One region of the Intrasporangium sp. DVR genome, then DNA from elsewhere that is predicted to be linked to it. Evidence: predicted binding sites of a transcription regulator. Region 1 holds the regulator's gene; each other region holds the start of a gene.
The links. The regulator LexA, encoded in region 1, represses DNA repair genes until DNA is damaged. The targets are predictions, from matches to a motif close to TCGAACANNTGTTCGA.

Region 1 (3,701 bases):
CAGAACGTCGACGGCCTCCATCAACAGGCGGGCGCCCGCGACGTCGTGGAGCTGCACGGTTCGCTGGACCGGGCCGTCTGCCTGACCTGTGGCGAGGTCACCTCCCGGGACGGGCTGCACGAGCGGAGCACGGAGGCCAACCCGGGCTTCATGGAGCAGTTCGCGGCGCAGGCCGAGACCGTCGGGTCGCAGTGGGGGGAGCAGGTCCGTCCTGATGGGGACATCGTCGTCCCGGACTCGTTGGTCGAGTCGTTCTATCCGCCGCTGTGCCTCGTCTGCGGCCGCGACACGGTCAAGCCGGACGTCGTGTTCTTCGGGGAGTCCGTGCCCAAGCCCCTCGTCGACACGTGCTTCCGCCTCGTCGAGGAGGCCGGCGCGGTCCTGGTGCTCGGGTCGTCCTTGTCGGTCATGAGCGGCTACCGCTTCGTGCGGCACGCCGCCCGGAGCGGGGTGCCCGTCGCGATCGTGACCCGCTCGGCGACCCGGGGTGACGCCGACGCGACGATCCGGTTGCACGCACCTCTCGGACCCACGCTGAACGCCCTGGTGGCGGCGCTCGGTCACGAACGCTGACTTTCGTGGCAGGCCAGCTGCATCGAAGGCTGACCAGCCCGAGGCTGACGCACTGACCTGCCAGACGGGTCAGTGCGACAGCCTTGTGACTAGGGCACTCGGCGTTCGCTCGCCGGGCGATCGGGCGCAGCGAAGCGCTCGAAGGGGATGACCTTCGGTGCGGCCTTCGCGTGCCGCTCCTCGATCATCTTGTCCTCGCGGGTCGGGTGGTCCCACAGCTCGGCCGTCTGCAGACCCCAGAAGACCAGGAAGCTGAGGATGACCACGACCTCGAGGATGAGGATGACGTAGTCCCCGGTCAGGCCCACCAGGTGAAGGACGACCGTCACGCCGATCAGGGCCACCATGACGGCTGCGACCAGGCTGTACCGGTTGACCCAGGCGCGCGGCCCCTGCTCAGGCTCCCGCCCTCCTGGTGGAGTCGGTGCGGAGCGGAGCTCATCGGACTCCTGCTCGGCCTGGCTGAGGCCACGAGCGTTGGCGATCATGACGCCGATGACACCCAGCACCATGGTGATCGCGGCCACGCCGTGGCTCACGTCCTTGAAGGTGTCCGGCCAGAAGAGGAAGAGACCGAGCTCGACCGCGAGGATCACCAGACAGATCCATGATGCGCGCCGTGCCCACTGAGCCACCTGACCGTTGAGCGGCGTGGGAGCCTCGTCGGCGGGCTGCATCGGGAGCTCGAGATCCTTCTGGGCGCTCGTGGCGCGCCGACGGTCCCGGCGGACGAGGAACCACTTGGCGAGCACGGCCAGCGCCGTGGCGATGAGGAGCGTGGTGATGTTGTTGCGCACGGCAGCGGCGGTGAGATCGAGGTTCTGCACGGGGTACTTGGAGCCGCACCCGGTGTCGACGACGGTCGGGACGAGCGCGACGACGAAGGCCATGAAACCCGAGAAGTCGAGCAACACGTCCTCGAGCGGGTCGTTGCCCTTGTAGACGATGAGGCACGCACCGACGGCGAACAGCCCGCCGATGAAGGCCCCCCGCGCGGGGGTGTGGTAGTACGCGCTGATCGACCCGAGGAGGCACGGCTCGCCGCGGAAGGTTTCCAGAGCCACCGCGATGAGAAGCGTGAGCAGGAGCGGGATCGTTGCCAACCGCAGGTAGCGATACGTGTTCAGCACAGCGGCCTCGTGCGACTGCCTCATGACTGCCCTCCCGAGTGTGCAGGCCTGGTGACGGTCAGAGTCTGGCGCGGCGCAGCGTGATACGCACGGCGAGCGTCACCCAGCCGGCGTGTGGGAGCGCGCAGCGGCAGACGGCCTCGTGAGGAGTGGCCGCTCAGACCCGGCGCAGAACCGCGGTGACCTTGCCGAGGATCGTGGCGTGGTCGCCGTCGATGGGGGAGAAGTCAGGGTTGTGCGGCAACAGCCACACGTGGCCGTCCCTGCGCTTGAAGGTCTTGACCGTCGCCTCGTTGTCGAGCAGCGCCGCCACGATGTCGCCGTTGTCAGCCGTGGGCTGCTGGCGGACGACGACCCAGTCACCGTCGCAGATGGCGGCCTCGATCATCGAGTCGCCGACGACCTTGAGAAGGAAGAGGTTGCCCTCGCCGACGATCTGCTTCGGCAGCGGGAAGACGTCCTCGACGACCTCCTCCGCGAGGATCGGCACGCCGGCCGCGATCTGTCCGAGCACCGGCACGTAGGCCGCCGCGGGTCGGGCGTCACCTGAGTCGGTCTCGGTGTCGTGCTGCGTCACCTGGCCGTCGAACGCGGAGGCCCGGCCGGCCCGGCGGCCGGTGGGCTCGGCGCCGGCATCAGGGGAGACGATCTCCAGGGCCCGGGGCCGGTTGGGGTCGCGGCGCACGTAGCCCTTTGCGACGAGGGCGTTCAGCTGATGAGAGACGCTCGAGGGGCTGGACAGGCCGACGGCGTCGCCGATCTCGCGCATGCTCGGTGGATAGCCGCGTCGCTCCACCGAGTTGCGGATCACCTCCAGGACGCGCCGCTGACGGACGGTCAGCCGGTCTCCCTTGTCCCGGTCCGGAAGCTCGGTCACGCCCATGCTGATCCCCTTCGTCATGCTCACGCGCTGCTTGGTGGCGACTCGTCTCAGGCTGTCACAACGGCCACTGTCGGTGGTGACTGGTGTGGTGTCTGTTGTGGATGAAGCCTATGGCGCTTCGAACACACTTGCCAAACATATGTTCGACGTGTCGCTCGACAATCTTCGAACGCGCGTGCTAGAAATTCGTACAGACGTTCTATCGAACATCCGTTCGCTCCGAGGAGGACACCATGGGCGCACAGGTTCTCGAGTTTCCCGTTCCGGTCCGGCCGGCACCGGCGCCTCGGCCGCGGCTCGTGCTCGTCCGGCCGGTCGCCCAGCCCACCTATCGGCTCACGAGCCGGGGCCGTTTGGTCGTCGCCTTCCTCGTTGCCCTGCTCCTCGCCGGGCTCGCGCTGGCTGTCGCCGGCCAGCTCGCCTCGGCCTCCGGGCGGCCCGAGTCGATCACCGTCGAAGCGGGTCAGACACTCTCCGAGATCGCGTCGCGCCAGCTGCCGCACCTGCCCATCGCTGAGGGTGTCGTCGAGCTCCAGCTCGCCAACAACCTCTCCACGTCGCACCTCCATGCGGGCCAGACGATCGTCATTCCTCAACTCTGAACAATTCATGAGGCATATGCCGCTCGGCTCGGTTCCGTCCGAGCGCTGAGCCAGCCTCTCCCAAGACGGCCGCGTTGGCTCCACCATCAGCGGCTGGTGCGCCGGCGCTTCGACCCCGCCGGAGCACCCGGGACGCCGCATCTCGGTCGCGTGAGCGACGGGGGTGCGGCGTCCGTGCGTGCGCACCCGGTGATCGAGTTCCCTGTGGAAAAGTCGAACGCCGGATTCGGCTCCCTTTCCTAGCCTCGACGAGATGGGGCTGGGAGGAGTCTGCACATGAGGTTTGGGGTGGATCCCGAGGCGTTGGTTCGCGACTCGGGGCACTATGCGGAGGCAGGTCGGGCGCTCGACCGGCTGGACGTTCCGGGCGCGCTCGCGCCGTTGCAGCGGGCGTTTCCCGGTGGCCTGACTGCGGCGACGATCCGGGAGCTCGGGTCCGCGTGGGCCGATCGGCTCCTGCGTGCTCGGCTCGGACTCCACGGTGTCCAGGCTGACCTGGCCGGCGCGGGGGAG
Region 2 (3,701 bases), on a different contig from region 1:
CCGGGAGGTCGGGATCGACCACACCCGCGTGCGAGGCGTCGAGGTCGGTGAGCAGCTCGGCCTGCGCCTGGCCGGGGGCCGGCGCCTCAAGGCGGTGAGCACCGGGCTCCAGGGTGAGGCCGGGGGTGGTTCCGACTGGCTCGCCCCACCCGCACCCGTGGGCGTCGTCGAGGCCGTCGCGACCGCCATCACCGGGGACGCCGAGGCCGTCTCGGCAGCGCTGCTCCCGCACGGTCCGGCCGCGCGCCGGCGCCGCCTCACGCGGGCCCTGCTCCTGCCCAGCGTCCTGGTGACGGTTCTGACGGCCGGGTGGCTGCTGCGTGACTGGCCCGGTTGGCCGCTCTGGTTCGCCCTCCCGTTGTTGGTGGGCTCCTGGTTCCTCGGCCGCGATCGGTACCGCGGTCTGGGACATCTGGTCACCGCACGCCACCTCGTCAGCCGCAGCGGGTCGTTCGACCGGCGGCGAGCCGTCCTGGCCCGCCCCGGGGTCATCGGCTGGACGGTCCGGCAGTCCTTCTTCCAGCGTCGCGTCGGCGTCGTGACCCTCATCGCGACGACGGCGGCCGGTCGGCAGCACTACGACCTCGTCGACCTGACACCGGACCGGGCCTACGAGCTCATCGACGAGGTGACGCCCGAGCTGCCCCGTCAGTTCAGCTGACGGCCGGACGTCGACCGCCGTTCCGTCCTCCAGCTCAGGCGTGCGCCCTCTGCCCCTGCTGAACACCCACGGTGGCTGGGACCTGGTCGACCCGACCAGGCATGCGGTAGAGGTCGATCGGGCCCGTCCCGGGATATGACAGGGTGAAACGTCCGCGTCCACGGTCCCGGCCGAGATGGCCGACGTAGTCCCGCGCCGGCCCCACCGGTGTGCCCACGGGGAGGATGAAGCTGGCGTCGAGGTAGCTCGTCACGGCCAACGGCTCCGCGACGACCTCGAGGGTGCGGAGCCGGTCCGCAACCGGGTGCCGTCCGAGGAGGAGATGCCCGGAGCCCGCTCCCCTTCTGGACTGCCGGTGTCCCGACACCGGGACGACGGTCTCGATCAGCCGGCCCCGCTGCACCGAGTACGCCGTGACGGGCGCATGGTCTGCCAGGACGGGACCCCCGGTCCGGACCTCGAGGGTGAGGATGTGCGTCTCACCCTCGCTCAGGACGACCTTCCGACGCCCGGGTTCTTCAGTGAAGTCCATGTCGGCCACGAACTTGGGAAGGCCGTAGCCGGTCCGTCCCCCGTCACAGGCCTGCTTGGTCGTGACCGGCAGGTCGAGGATGAAGCCACCGCCGCCACTGATCATGGCTTGGACCAGACCGAGTCCCCGGCGCCGGGGCTTCCCACGGGTCACGACCACGGCCACGCTGATCTCCCCGTAGGGAGTGAGAAGCTGCCGAGCACCGCGGGCGTCCTCGGCGGAGACGTGCTGATAGCGGTAGGCCGCGAGCAGGACGAGTGCGCGGCCGTCGAACCATCGAACGGGATACAGGTCGTCCGATGGGAGAACGTCCTGCACCGCGTCCAAGGATGCGAGATGGATGGTCTCGAAGAGGTCGGCGCGGTGATAGAAGACGGGGGCGCGGAGGCCGACCCCGTCCAGGTCCCACACGGGGCCACGACCGGCCCAGGACTGGAAGTCCTCGGAGCGCCTCCGAGTGGTCAGACGCCACGATGCCATCGTCGTTCCCCCTTGTGCCTCGGGCATGACTGGCCAGCAGGGGGCTGCGTCCTCTGGAGGCCACCGTGTGTCCACCATCGGGCGCTCCCGAAGCCGCGAGAAGAGGCGAACGTCCTGCCCTCGTTGGGGGCTTGACGGCGAGCGGGAATTCGGTGCAAAGTTGAGTCGTTACCACTCAAGAAAGGTGCGTCTGCCCGGCTCGCTGCCGAGCAGCAGTTCGAGTTCAGAGGAGTGACACTCACATGACCAGGACCTTCGACCCGTTCCGGGAGATGGACCGACTCTTCGGCGAGGGGTTCCGCACGGCGACGCCGGGCCCCATGCCGATGGACCTCTACCGCCGCGGTGAGACCTTCATCGCACAGATCGACCTCCCGGGCGTCGACCCGGGCTCGATCGACATCGACGTCGAGGACCGCACGCTCACGGTGCGCGCCGAGCGGATGAGGGAGAACCTCGACGACGTCCGCTGGCTGTCCCACGAGCGGCCGACCGGCACGTTCGCCCGGCAGCTGTCGCTGGGCCGCGGGCTGGCGCTCGACGACATCCAGGCGGACTACCGCAACGGCGTCCTCACGCTGACGATCCCCGTCGCCGAGGAGGCCAAGCCGCGCAAGATCTCCGTCTCGCACACCGACGACAAGAAGGCAGCGATCGAGAGCCAGGCGAGCTGATCACGATGCTGACCTGACCGCCGAGAAGGCGAGGGCCCGACCTCATGCCGAGGCCGGGCCCTCCCCGCGCCCGGCAGCTACGATGAGCCCCTTCACCTCGAGCCAGGAGGGCCCGTGCTGCGTTCAGCCACGTTCCGTGAGGCGCTGCACAGCCGCCGCTACCGTCTCTTCGCCGCGCTCGGCTTGGTGCTCCTCGTGCTCTCAGCCGTGTGGTGGGGACAGGGCTGGTGGGCCCACCTCCTGCAGCTGGCCGGCGCCGGGCTCATCGTCCTGCCGTTGCCGAGCCGTCCCTCACCCAAGAAGCGGGAGTCCACACCGGAGCTGCGTCCTGGGGGTGGGACCGGCACCCGCGCGGGGACGACCGAGACGCCGACGTAGCGGTTGCGGATCGTCAGGTCCTTCGCGGGCCGCACGCCCGTTCAGGCTCACCCTGCCGCCCGGCGAAGGGCTGGGGATGAGCGGGCCACTCGAGTGGACGTGGTCGCGGGGCCTGTGGAGAGCGGGGCCACTCGAGTGGACGTGGTCGCCGGGCCTGTGGAGAGCGGGGCCACTCGAGTGGACGTGGTCGCGGGGCCTGTGGAGAGCGGGGCCACTCGAGTTGGGCGAAGCGCTCACGTCTGCAGCCGGATCGCGGTGCCCGGCAGGGCCTGAGGTGCCGCGGTCAGCGGTCGAGGCAGGTGCAGACGCAGGCACGGTTGCCGTCCGGATCGGCGAGGACGACGAAGGACGGAGCGTTGTCGTTGTCCACGACCTGCCCCCCGGCCGCCACAGCGGCCGCTATCCGCTCCTCGGCGATGTCGTGCGGCACCCAGACGTCGAGGTGGAACCTCTGACGTGGTGTCCGGTGGGCGTCCGTGTCCTGGAACCACAGCAGCGGCACCCGGCCCTTCGGGTCGACGACGTCGGAGCCGTGCAACGCCTCGGCGCTCCCGGTCAGCAAGGCCGCCCAGAACGGGCCGACCGCAGCGACGTCCGCCGTGTCGAGGGCGAGCTCGATCTCGGCCACGGCGTGCGGCGCGGCCTCCACCCCCTGCTCCCGCGCGATCTCGCTGATCCGATGGGCGAGGTCGAGATCCCGCTGGGTGAGGGCGCCGGCGTCGTGGCTCATGAGCTTCAGGTCGACGTGCGGATAGGTGAGGGTCACGTCGGGGTGGTGGTTCATCGCCTCCGCGGCGTCGCCGACGGCGGTGACGAAGCGCACCCCCGCGGCGAAGTCCCCGGTGAGGTAGCGCGCGTGGAGGGCCTGGGCCAGCTTGCGCCAGTCATCGAGCCCGGCATCGAGGATCTGCTCTGTGGTGAGTCCGTCCATCAACCCAGTATGTGCGAGCAGGGAGGTCAGCGGCGGTGAGCGCGG
Region 3 (3,701 bases), on a different contig from region 1:
TCTTCATCCGGGCCCCGTGGGTCGAGGAGGTCGGCGAGGGGGTCGAGGTGCTCGCCCGCGTGAGCCACGGGGCCGCCGCCGGTAGGATCGTCGCGGTTCGGCAGGGAAACCTCATGGCGACGTCCTTCCACCCCGAGGTCGGTGACGATCGCCGGATCCACGCCGAGTTCGTCAGGATCGTCGAGCACAGCCGCTGAGGCACGAGCCGGCGAACGCATCAGGAAACGGAACGCGAGGGAACTGCATGAGCGGCCACTCCAAATGGGCCACCACGAAGCACAAGAAGGCTGCCATCGACGCCAAGCGCGGCAAGCTCTTCGCCAAGCTCATCAAGAACATCGAGGTGGCTGCCCGGCAGGGCGGCGGCGACCCGGCCGGCAACCCGACGCTCTACGACGCGATCCAGAAGGCCAAGAAGACCTCGGTCCCCAACGACAACATCGACCGGGCGGTCAAGCGTGGCTCCGGCGCGGAGGCGGGCGGTGCGGACTGGCAGACGATCACCTACGAGGGCTACGCGCCCAACGGGGTCGCCGTCCTCATCGAGTGCCTGACCGACAACCGCAACCGTGCCGCGGCCGAGGTGCGGACGGCCCTGACCCGCAACGGCGGCCAGCTGGCCGACCCCGGGTCGGTGGCCTACGTCTTCAACCGCAAGGGCGTCGTCATCGTGCCCAAGGACGCCGGGAGCGAGGACGAGATCCTCGAGGTCGTCCTCGACGCGGGCGCCGAGGAGGTCAACGACAACGGCGACACGTGGGAGATCGTGTCCGAGGCCACCGACTTCGTCGCCGTGCGCCAGGCCGTCCAGGACGCGGGGATCGACTACGAGTCCGCGGAGGCCTCCTGGGTGCCCAACCTCCAGGTCCCGCTCGACCTCGAGGGCGCGAAGAAGATGATCCGGGTCATCGAGGCCCTCGAGGACAGCGACGACGTCCAGAACGTCTACGCCAACGGCGACATCCCCGACGACGTCCTCGCGCAGCTCGACAACGAGGAGTGACGCCGAGCCCGGTCGGCAGGCACCACTGAGGCCGTATGCCGCTGGGCTCGGTCCCAGCACCGGGCGGGGCCGGGCGCGGCGTGCCTTCCACGGATCCGGGGGAGCGGGCCGCTACGGTTGAGCCGAACACGTGTTCGGTCAGCAGCTGGTCAAGTCTGGAGGTGGGTCGTGCGCGTCCTCGCGGTGGACCCGGGCCTGACGCGGTGCGGCGTCGGCGTCGTCGACGGTCTGCCCGGCCGGCGCCTCGCGCTCGTCGACGTCGGGGTCATCCGCACCCCGTCGACCGACCCGACCCCGAGGCGGCTCGTGGCCCTGGAGGACGAGCTGCGGCTGTGGTTCGAGCGCCACCAGCCGGAGGCCGTCGCCATCGAGCGCGTCTTCGCCGACACCAACGTCTCGACCGTGCTGGGCACGGCCCAGTGCACCGGGATCGTGATGATGCTCGCCGAGCGCCGAGGGCTCCACGTCACCCTGCACACGCCCACCGAGGTCAAGGCCGCCGTCAGCGGCAGCGGCCGGGCCGACAAGCGGCAGGTCACCGCGATGGTCACGCGACTGCTCGGACTCGACAGCCCACCCCGGCCGGCCGACGCTGCCGACGCCCTGGCGCTGGCGATCTGCCACGTGTGGCGAGGCGGCACCCAGAGCCGCTTCGCGCAGGCCGCCGAGGCCCACGCCTCGACCGTGGTCGCTGCCCGAGCCGCCGCCACCCGCAACCGCCGAACCACGACTGCTGGAGTGCCTCGCCCATGATCGCCTCTCTGTCCGGAACCGTCCTCAAGGCCGGCCTCGACTCCGTCGTCGTCGCGGTCGGGGGGGTGGGCATGCTCGTCCACACGACGCCGGCGACCGCTGCCTCGGTGCGCGTCGGCCAGGCCGCGGAGCTCGCCACGACCCTCGTGGTGCGGGAGGACTCGCTGACGCTCTACGGCTTCGCGACGGACGACGAGAAGCACGTCTTCGAGACCGTGCAGACGGTGTCCGGGGTGGGGCCACGGCTGGCCCTGGCCCTCCTCGCCGTCCATGACCCGACGTCGGTGCGCCGGGCGCTCGGGTCGAGCGACATCGCGGCGCTCACGAAGGTCCCCGGCATCGGGAAGAAGGGCGCGGAGCGACTCGTCCTCGAGCTGCGCGACAAGCTCGGCGCCCTGGGCGGCTCGACGGGTGCCCCGGGCGTCACCACCCACCGGACGGACGGCGAGCAGTGGAGAGAGCAGGTCCGCGAGGCGCTCGTCGGCCTGGGCTGGACGGTGCGACAGGCCGACGACGCGCTCGACCGGGTCGCCCCCCAGGCGGCTGACGGCGCCAGCGTCTCCGCGATGCTTCGAGCCGCCCTCCAGGAGCTGGGCCGATGACCGTCGACGAGCAGGCCTGGGACCAGTCCTACGAGGCCACGGCGCGGATCGTCGACGCCCGCAGCGACTCCGACGACCGGCAGGTCGAGGCCGCGCTGCGGCCGCGGCGCCTCGACGACTTCCCCGGCCAGACCAGGGTGCGAGACCAGCTCGGCCTCGTGCTCAAGGCGGCCAAACGGCGGGGCACGCCACCCGACCACGTGCTGCTGTCGGGGCCGCCGGGCCTCGGCAAGACGACGCTCGCGATGATCGTCGCCAGTGAGCTCGAGCAGCCCATCCGGATCACCTCGGGGCCCGCGATCCAGCACGCGGGCGACCTCGCCTCGATCCTCTCCTCGCTCGCCGAGGGAGAGGTCCTCTTCCTCGACGAGATCCATCGCATGTCCCGCGCCGCGGAGGAGATGCTCTACCTCGCGATGGAGGACTTCCGCGTCGACGTCATCATCGGCAAGGGGCCGGGCGCCACCGCGATCCCGCTCGAGCTGCCGCCGTTCACCGTGGTCGGTGCGACGACCCGGGCCGGGCTGCTGCCCGCCCCGCTGCGCGACCGCTTCGGGTTCACCGGCCACCTCGACTTCTACGACCCGAGCGACCTGGTGACGATCCTGCACCGGTCGGCCCGCCTGCTCGACCTCGAGGCGGACGAGGACGGCATCGTCGAGATCTCGCTGCGCTCGCGAGGCACCCCGCGCATCGCCAACCGTCTGCTGCGGCGGGTGCGCGACTGGGCTCAGGTCCACGGTGACGGCAGGGTCAGCCAGGCTGCCGCCCGACAGGCCCTCGCGCTCTTCGACGTCGACGAGCGCGGCCTCGACCGGCTCGACCGGGCCGTCCTCGACGCCCTCTGCCGGCGCTTCAGCGGCGGCCCCGTGGGGTTGTCGACGCTCGCGGTCGCCGTGGGGGAGGAGCCCGACACGGTGGAGACCGTGGCCGAGCCCTTCCTCGTCCGCGAGGGTTTCATGGTCCGCACCCCGCGTGGGCGGGCGGCCTCGGCGCTGGCGTGGCAGCACCTGGGGCTGACCGCTCCGCTCGACGCCCAGGGCCTCTGGGCCGCCACTCTTCCGCTGGAGGAGACGTCCGGCGGACGCTTCGAGACGTGACCCCGACGCAACCGCGGCCAAAACGTGACCGAGCTGAGCGGCATACAGCTTCCCCTCGGTCTGACAAACCCGCACACCGGACGTAGACTCCTGCGGGCACCTCCGCCGCCACCGCGGCACCATCATGTGCCTCCGGACGTTTGACGTGGAGTCCGCCCGACCGCTGGGTCGCGCGCTGCCCGGATCGAGAAGTCGAAGGATTTGAGCCTGATATGGATAACCCCAGCGGGGCCTCCTCGTTGA
Region 4 (3,701 bases), on a different contig from region 1:
AGCACGACAGCGAAGACGACGAACGGCACCTCGATGACGAGTCGCCTCGCCAGGTGCCGCCACGGGACCCGCGAGAGGAGGACGGCACCGGCGAGCGCGAGGAGGTGGGCGGCATACGGCCAGAAGACCCCGCGCGGAGTGGACACGACCGCGAGGACGTAGCCGACGAGGGCGACGATCTTGGCGTGCGCGGGGAGCCGGTGGACGGGGGAGTGGCCGTGGAAGTGGAGGGTGTGGCCGTGCGGGGCGCCCACGGGCTCAGTCCCGGTCCGGGTGGCGGCGCCGCAGGAGGAGGACCAGCCCACCCATGAGGAGGCCGGTGACGATGACCCCCAGGACTCCGGCGATCCCACCCGAGAGCCGGGAGTCCTCGACGCCCTGGGTCCGGTAGTCGGCGAGGGGGCTGCCGGCTGCGCCGCTCGGCTGCGCCGTCTCGGCGAAGCCGAGGACCCGGGCCACGTGCTCGAGCCCGTCAGGGCTGCGCGACGCGAACCAGGACAGCACCCCGGCGACGAGCAGGGTCACTGCGATCGCGATGACGGCGAAGCGGCGCAGGCTCATGCTGAGGCGCCTTGCCGGATCTCGAGTGGCTGCCCGGAGCCGACGCCTCGTGCGCCGGCGACGAGGTCGGGGCGGACGGCCATGACCGACCCGACGACGAGGGCGGTGATGAGAGCCTCGCCGAGGCCGATCAGGACGTGCCACGACAGCATGGCGGCGAGGACCGAGCCGACGGGGATCTGGACCTGTCCACCGATCGCGAAGAGGGCGACGAAGGTGGCAGCGGTCACCGGAACGCTGACGAACGCCCCGACCGCTGCTGCGACGGTGATCGAGGCCGACGAGCGACGGAGGAGCGTCCGGACGACGCGGAAGGCGAACCAGCCGGCCCAGACCCCGACGAGGCCCATGAGGACGACATTGGTGCCGAGGGCGGTGATCCCTCCGTCGGCGAAGAGGAAGGCCTGCACGATGAGGACGACCGCCAGGGCCAGGGTTGCCAGCCAGGGTCCGGCGAGGACCGCGGCGAGGGTGCCCCCGAGGAGATGGCCGGACGTGCCCGCGCCGACGGGGAACGTGATCATCTGCCCAGCGAAGACGAAGACGGCGACGAGTCCCGCGATGGGCGTCGTGCGCTCGTCGAGGTCGCGTCGGGCGCCACGGAGCGCTGCCGCGACCCCGACCGTCGCGACGGCTGCAGTCGCCAGCGAGGTCGGGACGTCGAGGAAGCCGTCGGGCACGTGCATGCCTGGAGTCTAGTTCCAGATGCGACGAGGTCGCATCTGGCGGTCCGGTAGTGGACTGCCTAGGGGCGTTGGGCCTGACGACGGGCGATCTCGGCGCGCAGGTCCTGCTCCCGGCGCCTCAGTCGTGCCAGCCGGGCGACGCGCCCCGGGGACGGGCGGTAGCCGCCGCTGGAGAGCTCCTCGTTGATCCGGTCCTCGATGAGGCGCAGGGTGGCCCGCAGCGCGGCGAGTGATGCGGTGGCCAGGTCGAGCCCTGGTTCACGCTCGGCGCCCGGCAGGGGAGGAGCGTCGTCCTTCACCTGTGGTCCATACCCGCTCAGGTCCGCGGCGTCACCCCCAACGAGGCCGTATGCCGCTGGGCTCGCTTCCGCCACCGGCCTCCCGGGCGCGTGGCCGGGAGTGGTGTCGGTGGCCGCTGGTAGCGTGGGCGAGCGATCTCGAATGGGCACGAACCATGTTGCGGCACAAGGTAATTCGTTGTCCACAGGGCGCGAGAAGTGGTTGACGCCGAGTGCGAACGGATGTTCCAATTGGGGTGGTTCGTCGGGGTTGTCCCCCGGGACTGGTCCGGGGCCCGAGCCCGGACGTGGCTGCGGAGGAAGGGGGCGCGCGTGCCGTACGCCAGTGCGCAGCTCTCCCCGTTCGAGCGGGTCCTCGCTCGCGGTGCGGGCCTGGGGACCGGACAGCCGGGTCCGGTTCGGATGGAGCTGGTGGAGGTCGAGCGGGTCACCGGCGCCGCGTGGCACCTCGAGCCGGGCCGGCACCCCTGGCCGGCGGGCGATGCGGGGGGCGGCGCCGGGCCTGAGACGGACCCGTCGTCCGAGGCGTTGTCGCTGCAGGGCGCGGCCGACGCGTTGGTCGCGCAGATCGAGGCACTGGAGGCGCAGCGGGCCACGCTGGACGCGCAGCTGGTCGCCGCGTACGGCGCGTTGCACACTGTGGTCGCCGAGCAGCACCGGGTGCACGAGTCGCAGCTTCCCGACGGCTTCGCGAGGGAGGGGCGGGCCGAGGCCGCGGTCAGCGTCGAGCAGCTCGTCGTGCACGAGCTCGCCCTGGCCACGGCGGTCCCGGCCGCCGAGGCCGCCCGTCGGGTCCGGCTGGGGGCGGCGCCGCGCCGGCACCGGGCTCTGCTCGCCCGGCTGGCAGCCGGGAGCGTGTCGCTGCACCACGCCACCTTGATCGCCGGCGAGGCCCGCAACCTGCCCGACGACGCGATCGCCCCACTCGTCGAGCGGGTCCTGGCCCCGATGCGCGACGGGTCCCGTGCGACTCACGCGGTCATCGTGCGCCGGCTGCGGCGGGTCCTCGCCTCCCACGCGCCCGCCGACCCGGGCACCCGTCGCGCCGAGGCGCTGGCCCGCCGCAGCGCTGACGGGCAGCTGCACGAGGACGGCACCGGCGTCCTGACGATCACCACCAGCACCGAGCGCACCGTGGCCGTCCTCGAGCGGATCGAGCCCCTGGCTCGCGCCCTGCGCGCCGCCGGTGACCCGCGCACCCTTGATCAGCTGCGCTCCGACCTGGCCACCGACGCCCTGCTGGGCCACACCTACGGTCCCTGTGCCGAGCACGCCGAACCACCCACCACCACCGACGATCGACCTCGCCCCGACCCGCTCCGGCCAGACCCGCTCCGGCCCGACGACCCACCCCGGCCCGGCGGCCACCAGTCGCCGTGCCAGCCGCAGCGCCCGGACCCGCTCCCCGGCCGCGCAGGGCAGGCCGGCCCGTGCGCGTGCACCCCGGAGGCGCCTCCGGCGACCGTGTGGATCGTCGTCCCGTTCGAGGTCGCCACCGGTGCCAGCGACGCCGCCTGCGAGATCCCCGGCCACGGCTGGGTCACCGCCGAGCACGCCCGTGCCATCATCACCGCCCCCGACTCGCAGTGGCGCTGGCTCGGCGTCGACGCCGTCACGGGCGCGGCCCTGCACCTGTCCACCGACCGCTACCGACCCACCCCCGCCATCATCGAGCAGGTCCGCGCCCTCGACGGGCACTGCCGCGGCCCCGGCTGCCAGGTTCCGGCGCACCGCTGCGACCTCGACCACCACCAGCCCTACCCCGACGGGCCCACCACCACCAGCAACCTCGGGCCCCTGCACCGCGCCCACCACAACCTCAAGACCACCCACTGGTGGACCTGCACGCCCGCCAGCGACCACGAGCACACCCGTGCCCTGCACTGGCGCACTCTCACCGGACGCGACCACACCACCTACCCCAAGGACTACCGCGAAGCGCTCGACGACCCCCGACCACCCCGACCATCACCGCGCCCACCCCGACCATCACCCCGACCATCACCCCGCCCATCACCCCGCCCATCACGACCCGAGGAGCCGCCACCCTTCTGACGCCCCGGACCCACCGACCCCTGGCGGCCAGACGTTCCTTCCCAGCACCCCAGCGACGGCGTCGGGCTCCGGAAGCGAGCCCAGCGGCATACGGCATCGT

Region 2: a site for LexA is predicted at 1,879-1,894, ahead of ABWV20_RS05820 (acetoacetate decarboxylase family protein). Genes of this name have one in related genera too.
Region 3: a site for LexA is predicted at 1,126-1,141, ahead of ruvC (crossover junction endodeoxyribonuclease RuvC). Genes of this name have one in related genera too.
Region 4: a site for LexA is predicted at 1,761-1,776, ahead of ABWV20_RS09245 (HNH endonuclease signature motif containing protein). Genes of this name have one in related genera too.

The regions. Positions count from the first base shown of each region.
Region 1 is NZ_BAABZW010000019.1:145,850-149,550, reverse strand. It holds gene ABWV20_RS14645 (Sir2 family NAD-dependent protein deacetylase) at 1-573, shown strand, start outside; gene ABWV20_RS14640 (hypothetical protein) at 663-1,727, opposite strand; gene lexA (transcriptional repressor LexA) at 1,861-2,604, opposite strand; gene ABWV20_RS14630 (LysM peptidoglycan-binding domain-containing protein) at 2,820-3,188, shown strand; gene ABWV20_RS14625 (hypothetical protein) at 3,465-3,701, shown strand, end outside.
Region 2 is NZ_BAABZW010000005.1:267,038-270,738, forward strand. It holds gene ABWV20_RS05815 (PH domain-containing protein) at 1-661, shown strand, start outside; gene ABWV20_RS05820 (acetoacetate decarboxylase family protein) at 696-1,673, opposite strand; gene ABWV20_RS05825 (Hsp20/alpha crystallin family protein) at 1,916-2,347, shown strand; gene ABWV20_RS05830 (hypothetical protein) at 2,462-2,725, shown strand; gene ABWV20_RS05835 (4a-hydroxytetrahydrobiopterin dehydratase) at 3,009-3,656, opposite strand; gene ABWV20_RS05840 (TIGR03086 family metal-binding protein) at 3,683-3,701, opposite strand, start outside.
Region 3 is NZ_BAABZW010000032.1:81,447-85,147, forward strand. It holds gene pdxT (pyridoxal 5'-phosphate synthase glutaminase subunit PdxT) at 1-197, shown strand, start outside; gene ABWV20_RS18740 (YebC/PmpR family DNA-binding transcriptional regulator) at 245-1,003, shown strand; gene ruvC (crossover junction endodeoxyribonuclease RuvC) at 1,172-1,756, shown strand; gene ruvA (Holliday junction branch migration protein RuvA) at 1,753-2,358, shown strand; gene ruvB (Holliday junction branch migration DNA helicase RuvB) at 2,355-3,458, shown strand; gene yajC (preprotein translocase subunit YajC) at 3,671-3,701, shown strand, end outside.
Region 4 is NZ_BAABZW010000009.1:180,299-183,999, forward strand. It holds gene cbiQ (cobalt ECF transporter T component CbiQ) at 1-254, opposite strand, end outside; gene ABWV20_RS09230 (PDGLE domain-containing protein) at 259-561, opposite strand; gene ABWV20_RS09235 (energy-coupling factor ABC transporter permease) at 558-1,247, opposite strand; gene ABWV20_RS09240 (hypothetical protein) at 1,307-1,546, opposite strand; gene ABWV20_RS09245 (HNH endonuclease signature motif containing protein) at 1,859-3,601, shown strand.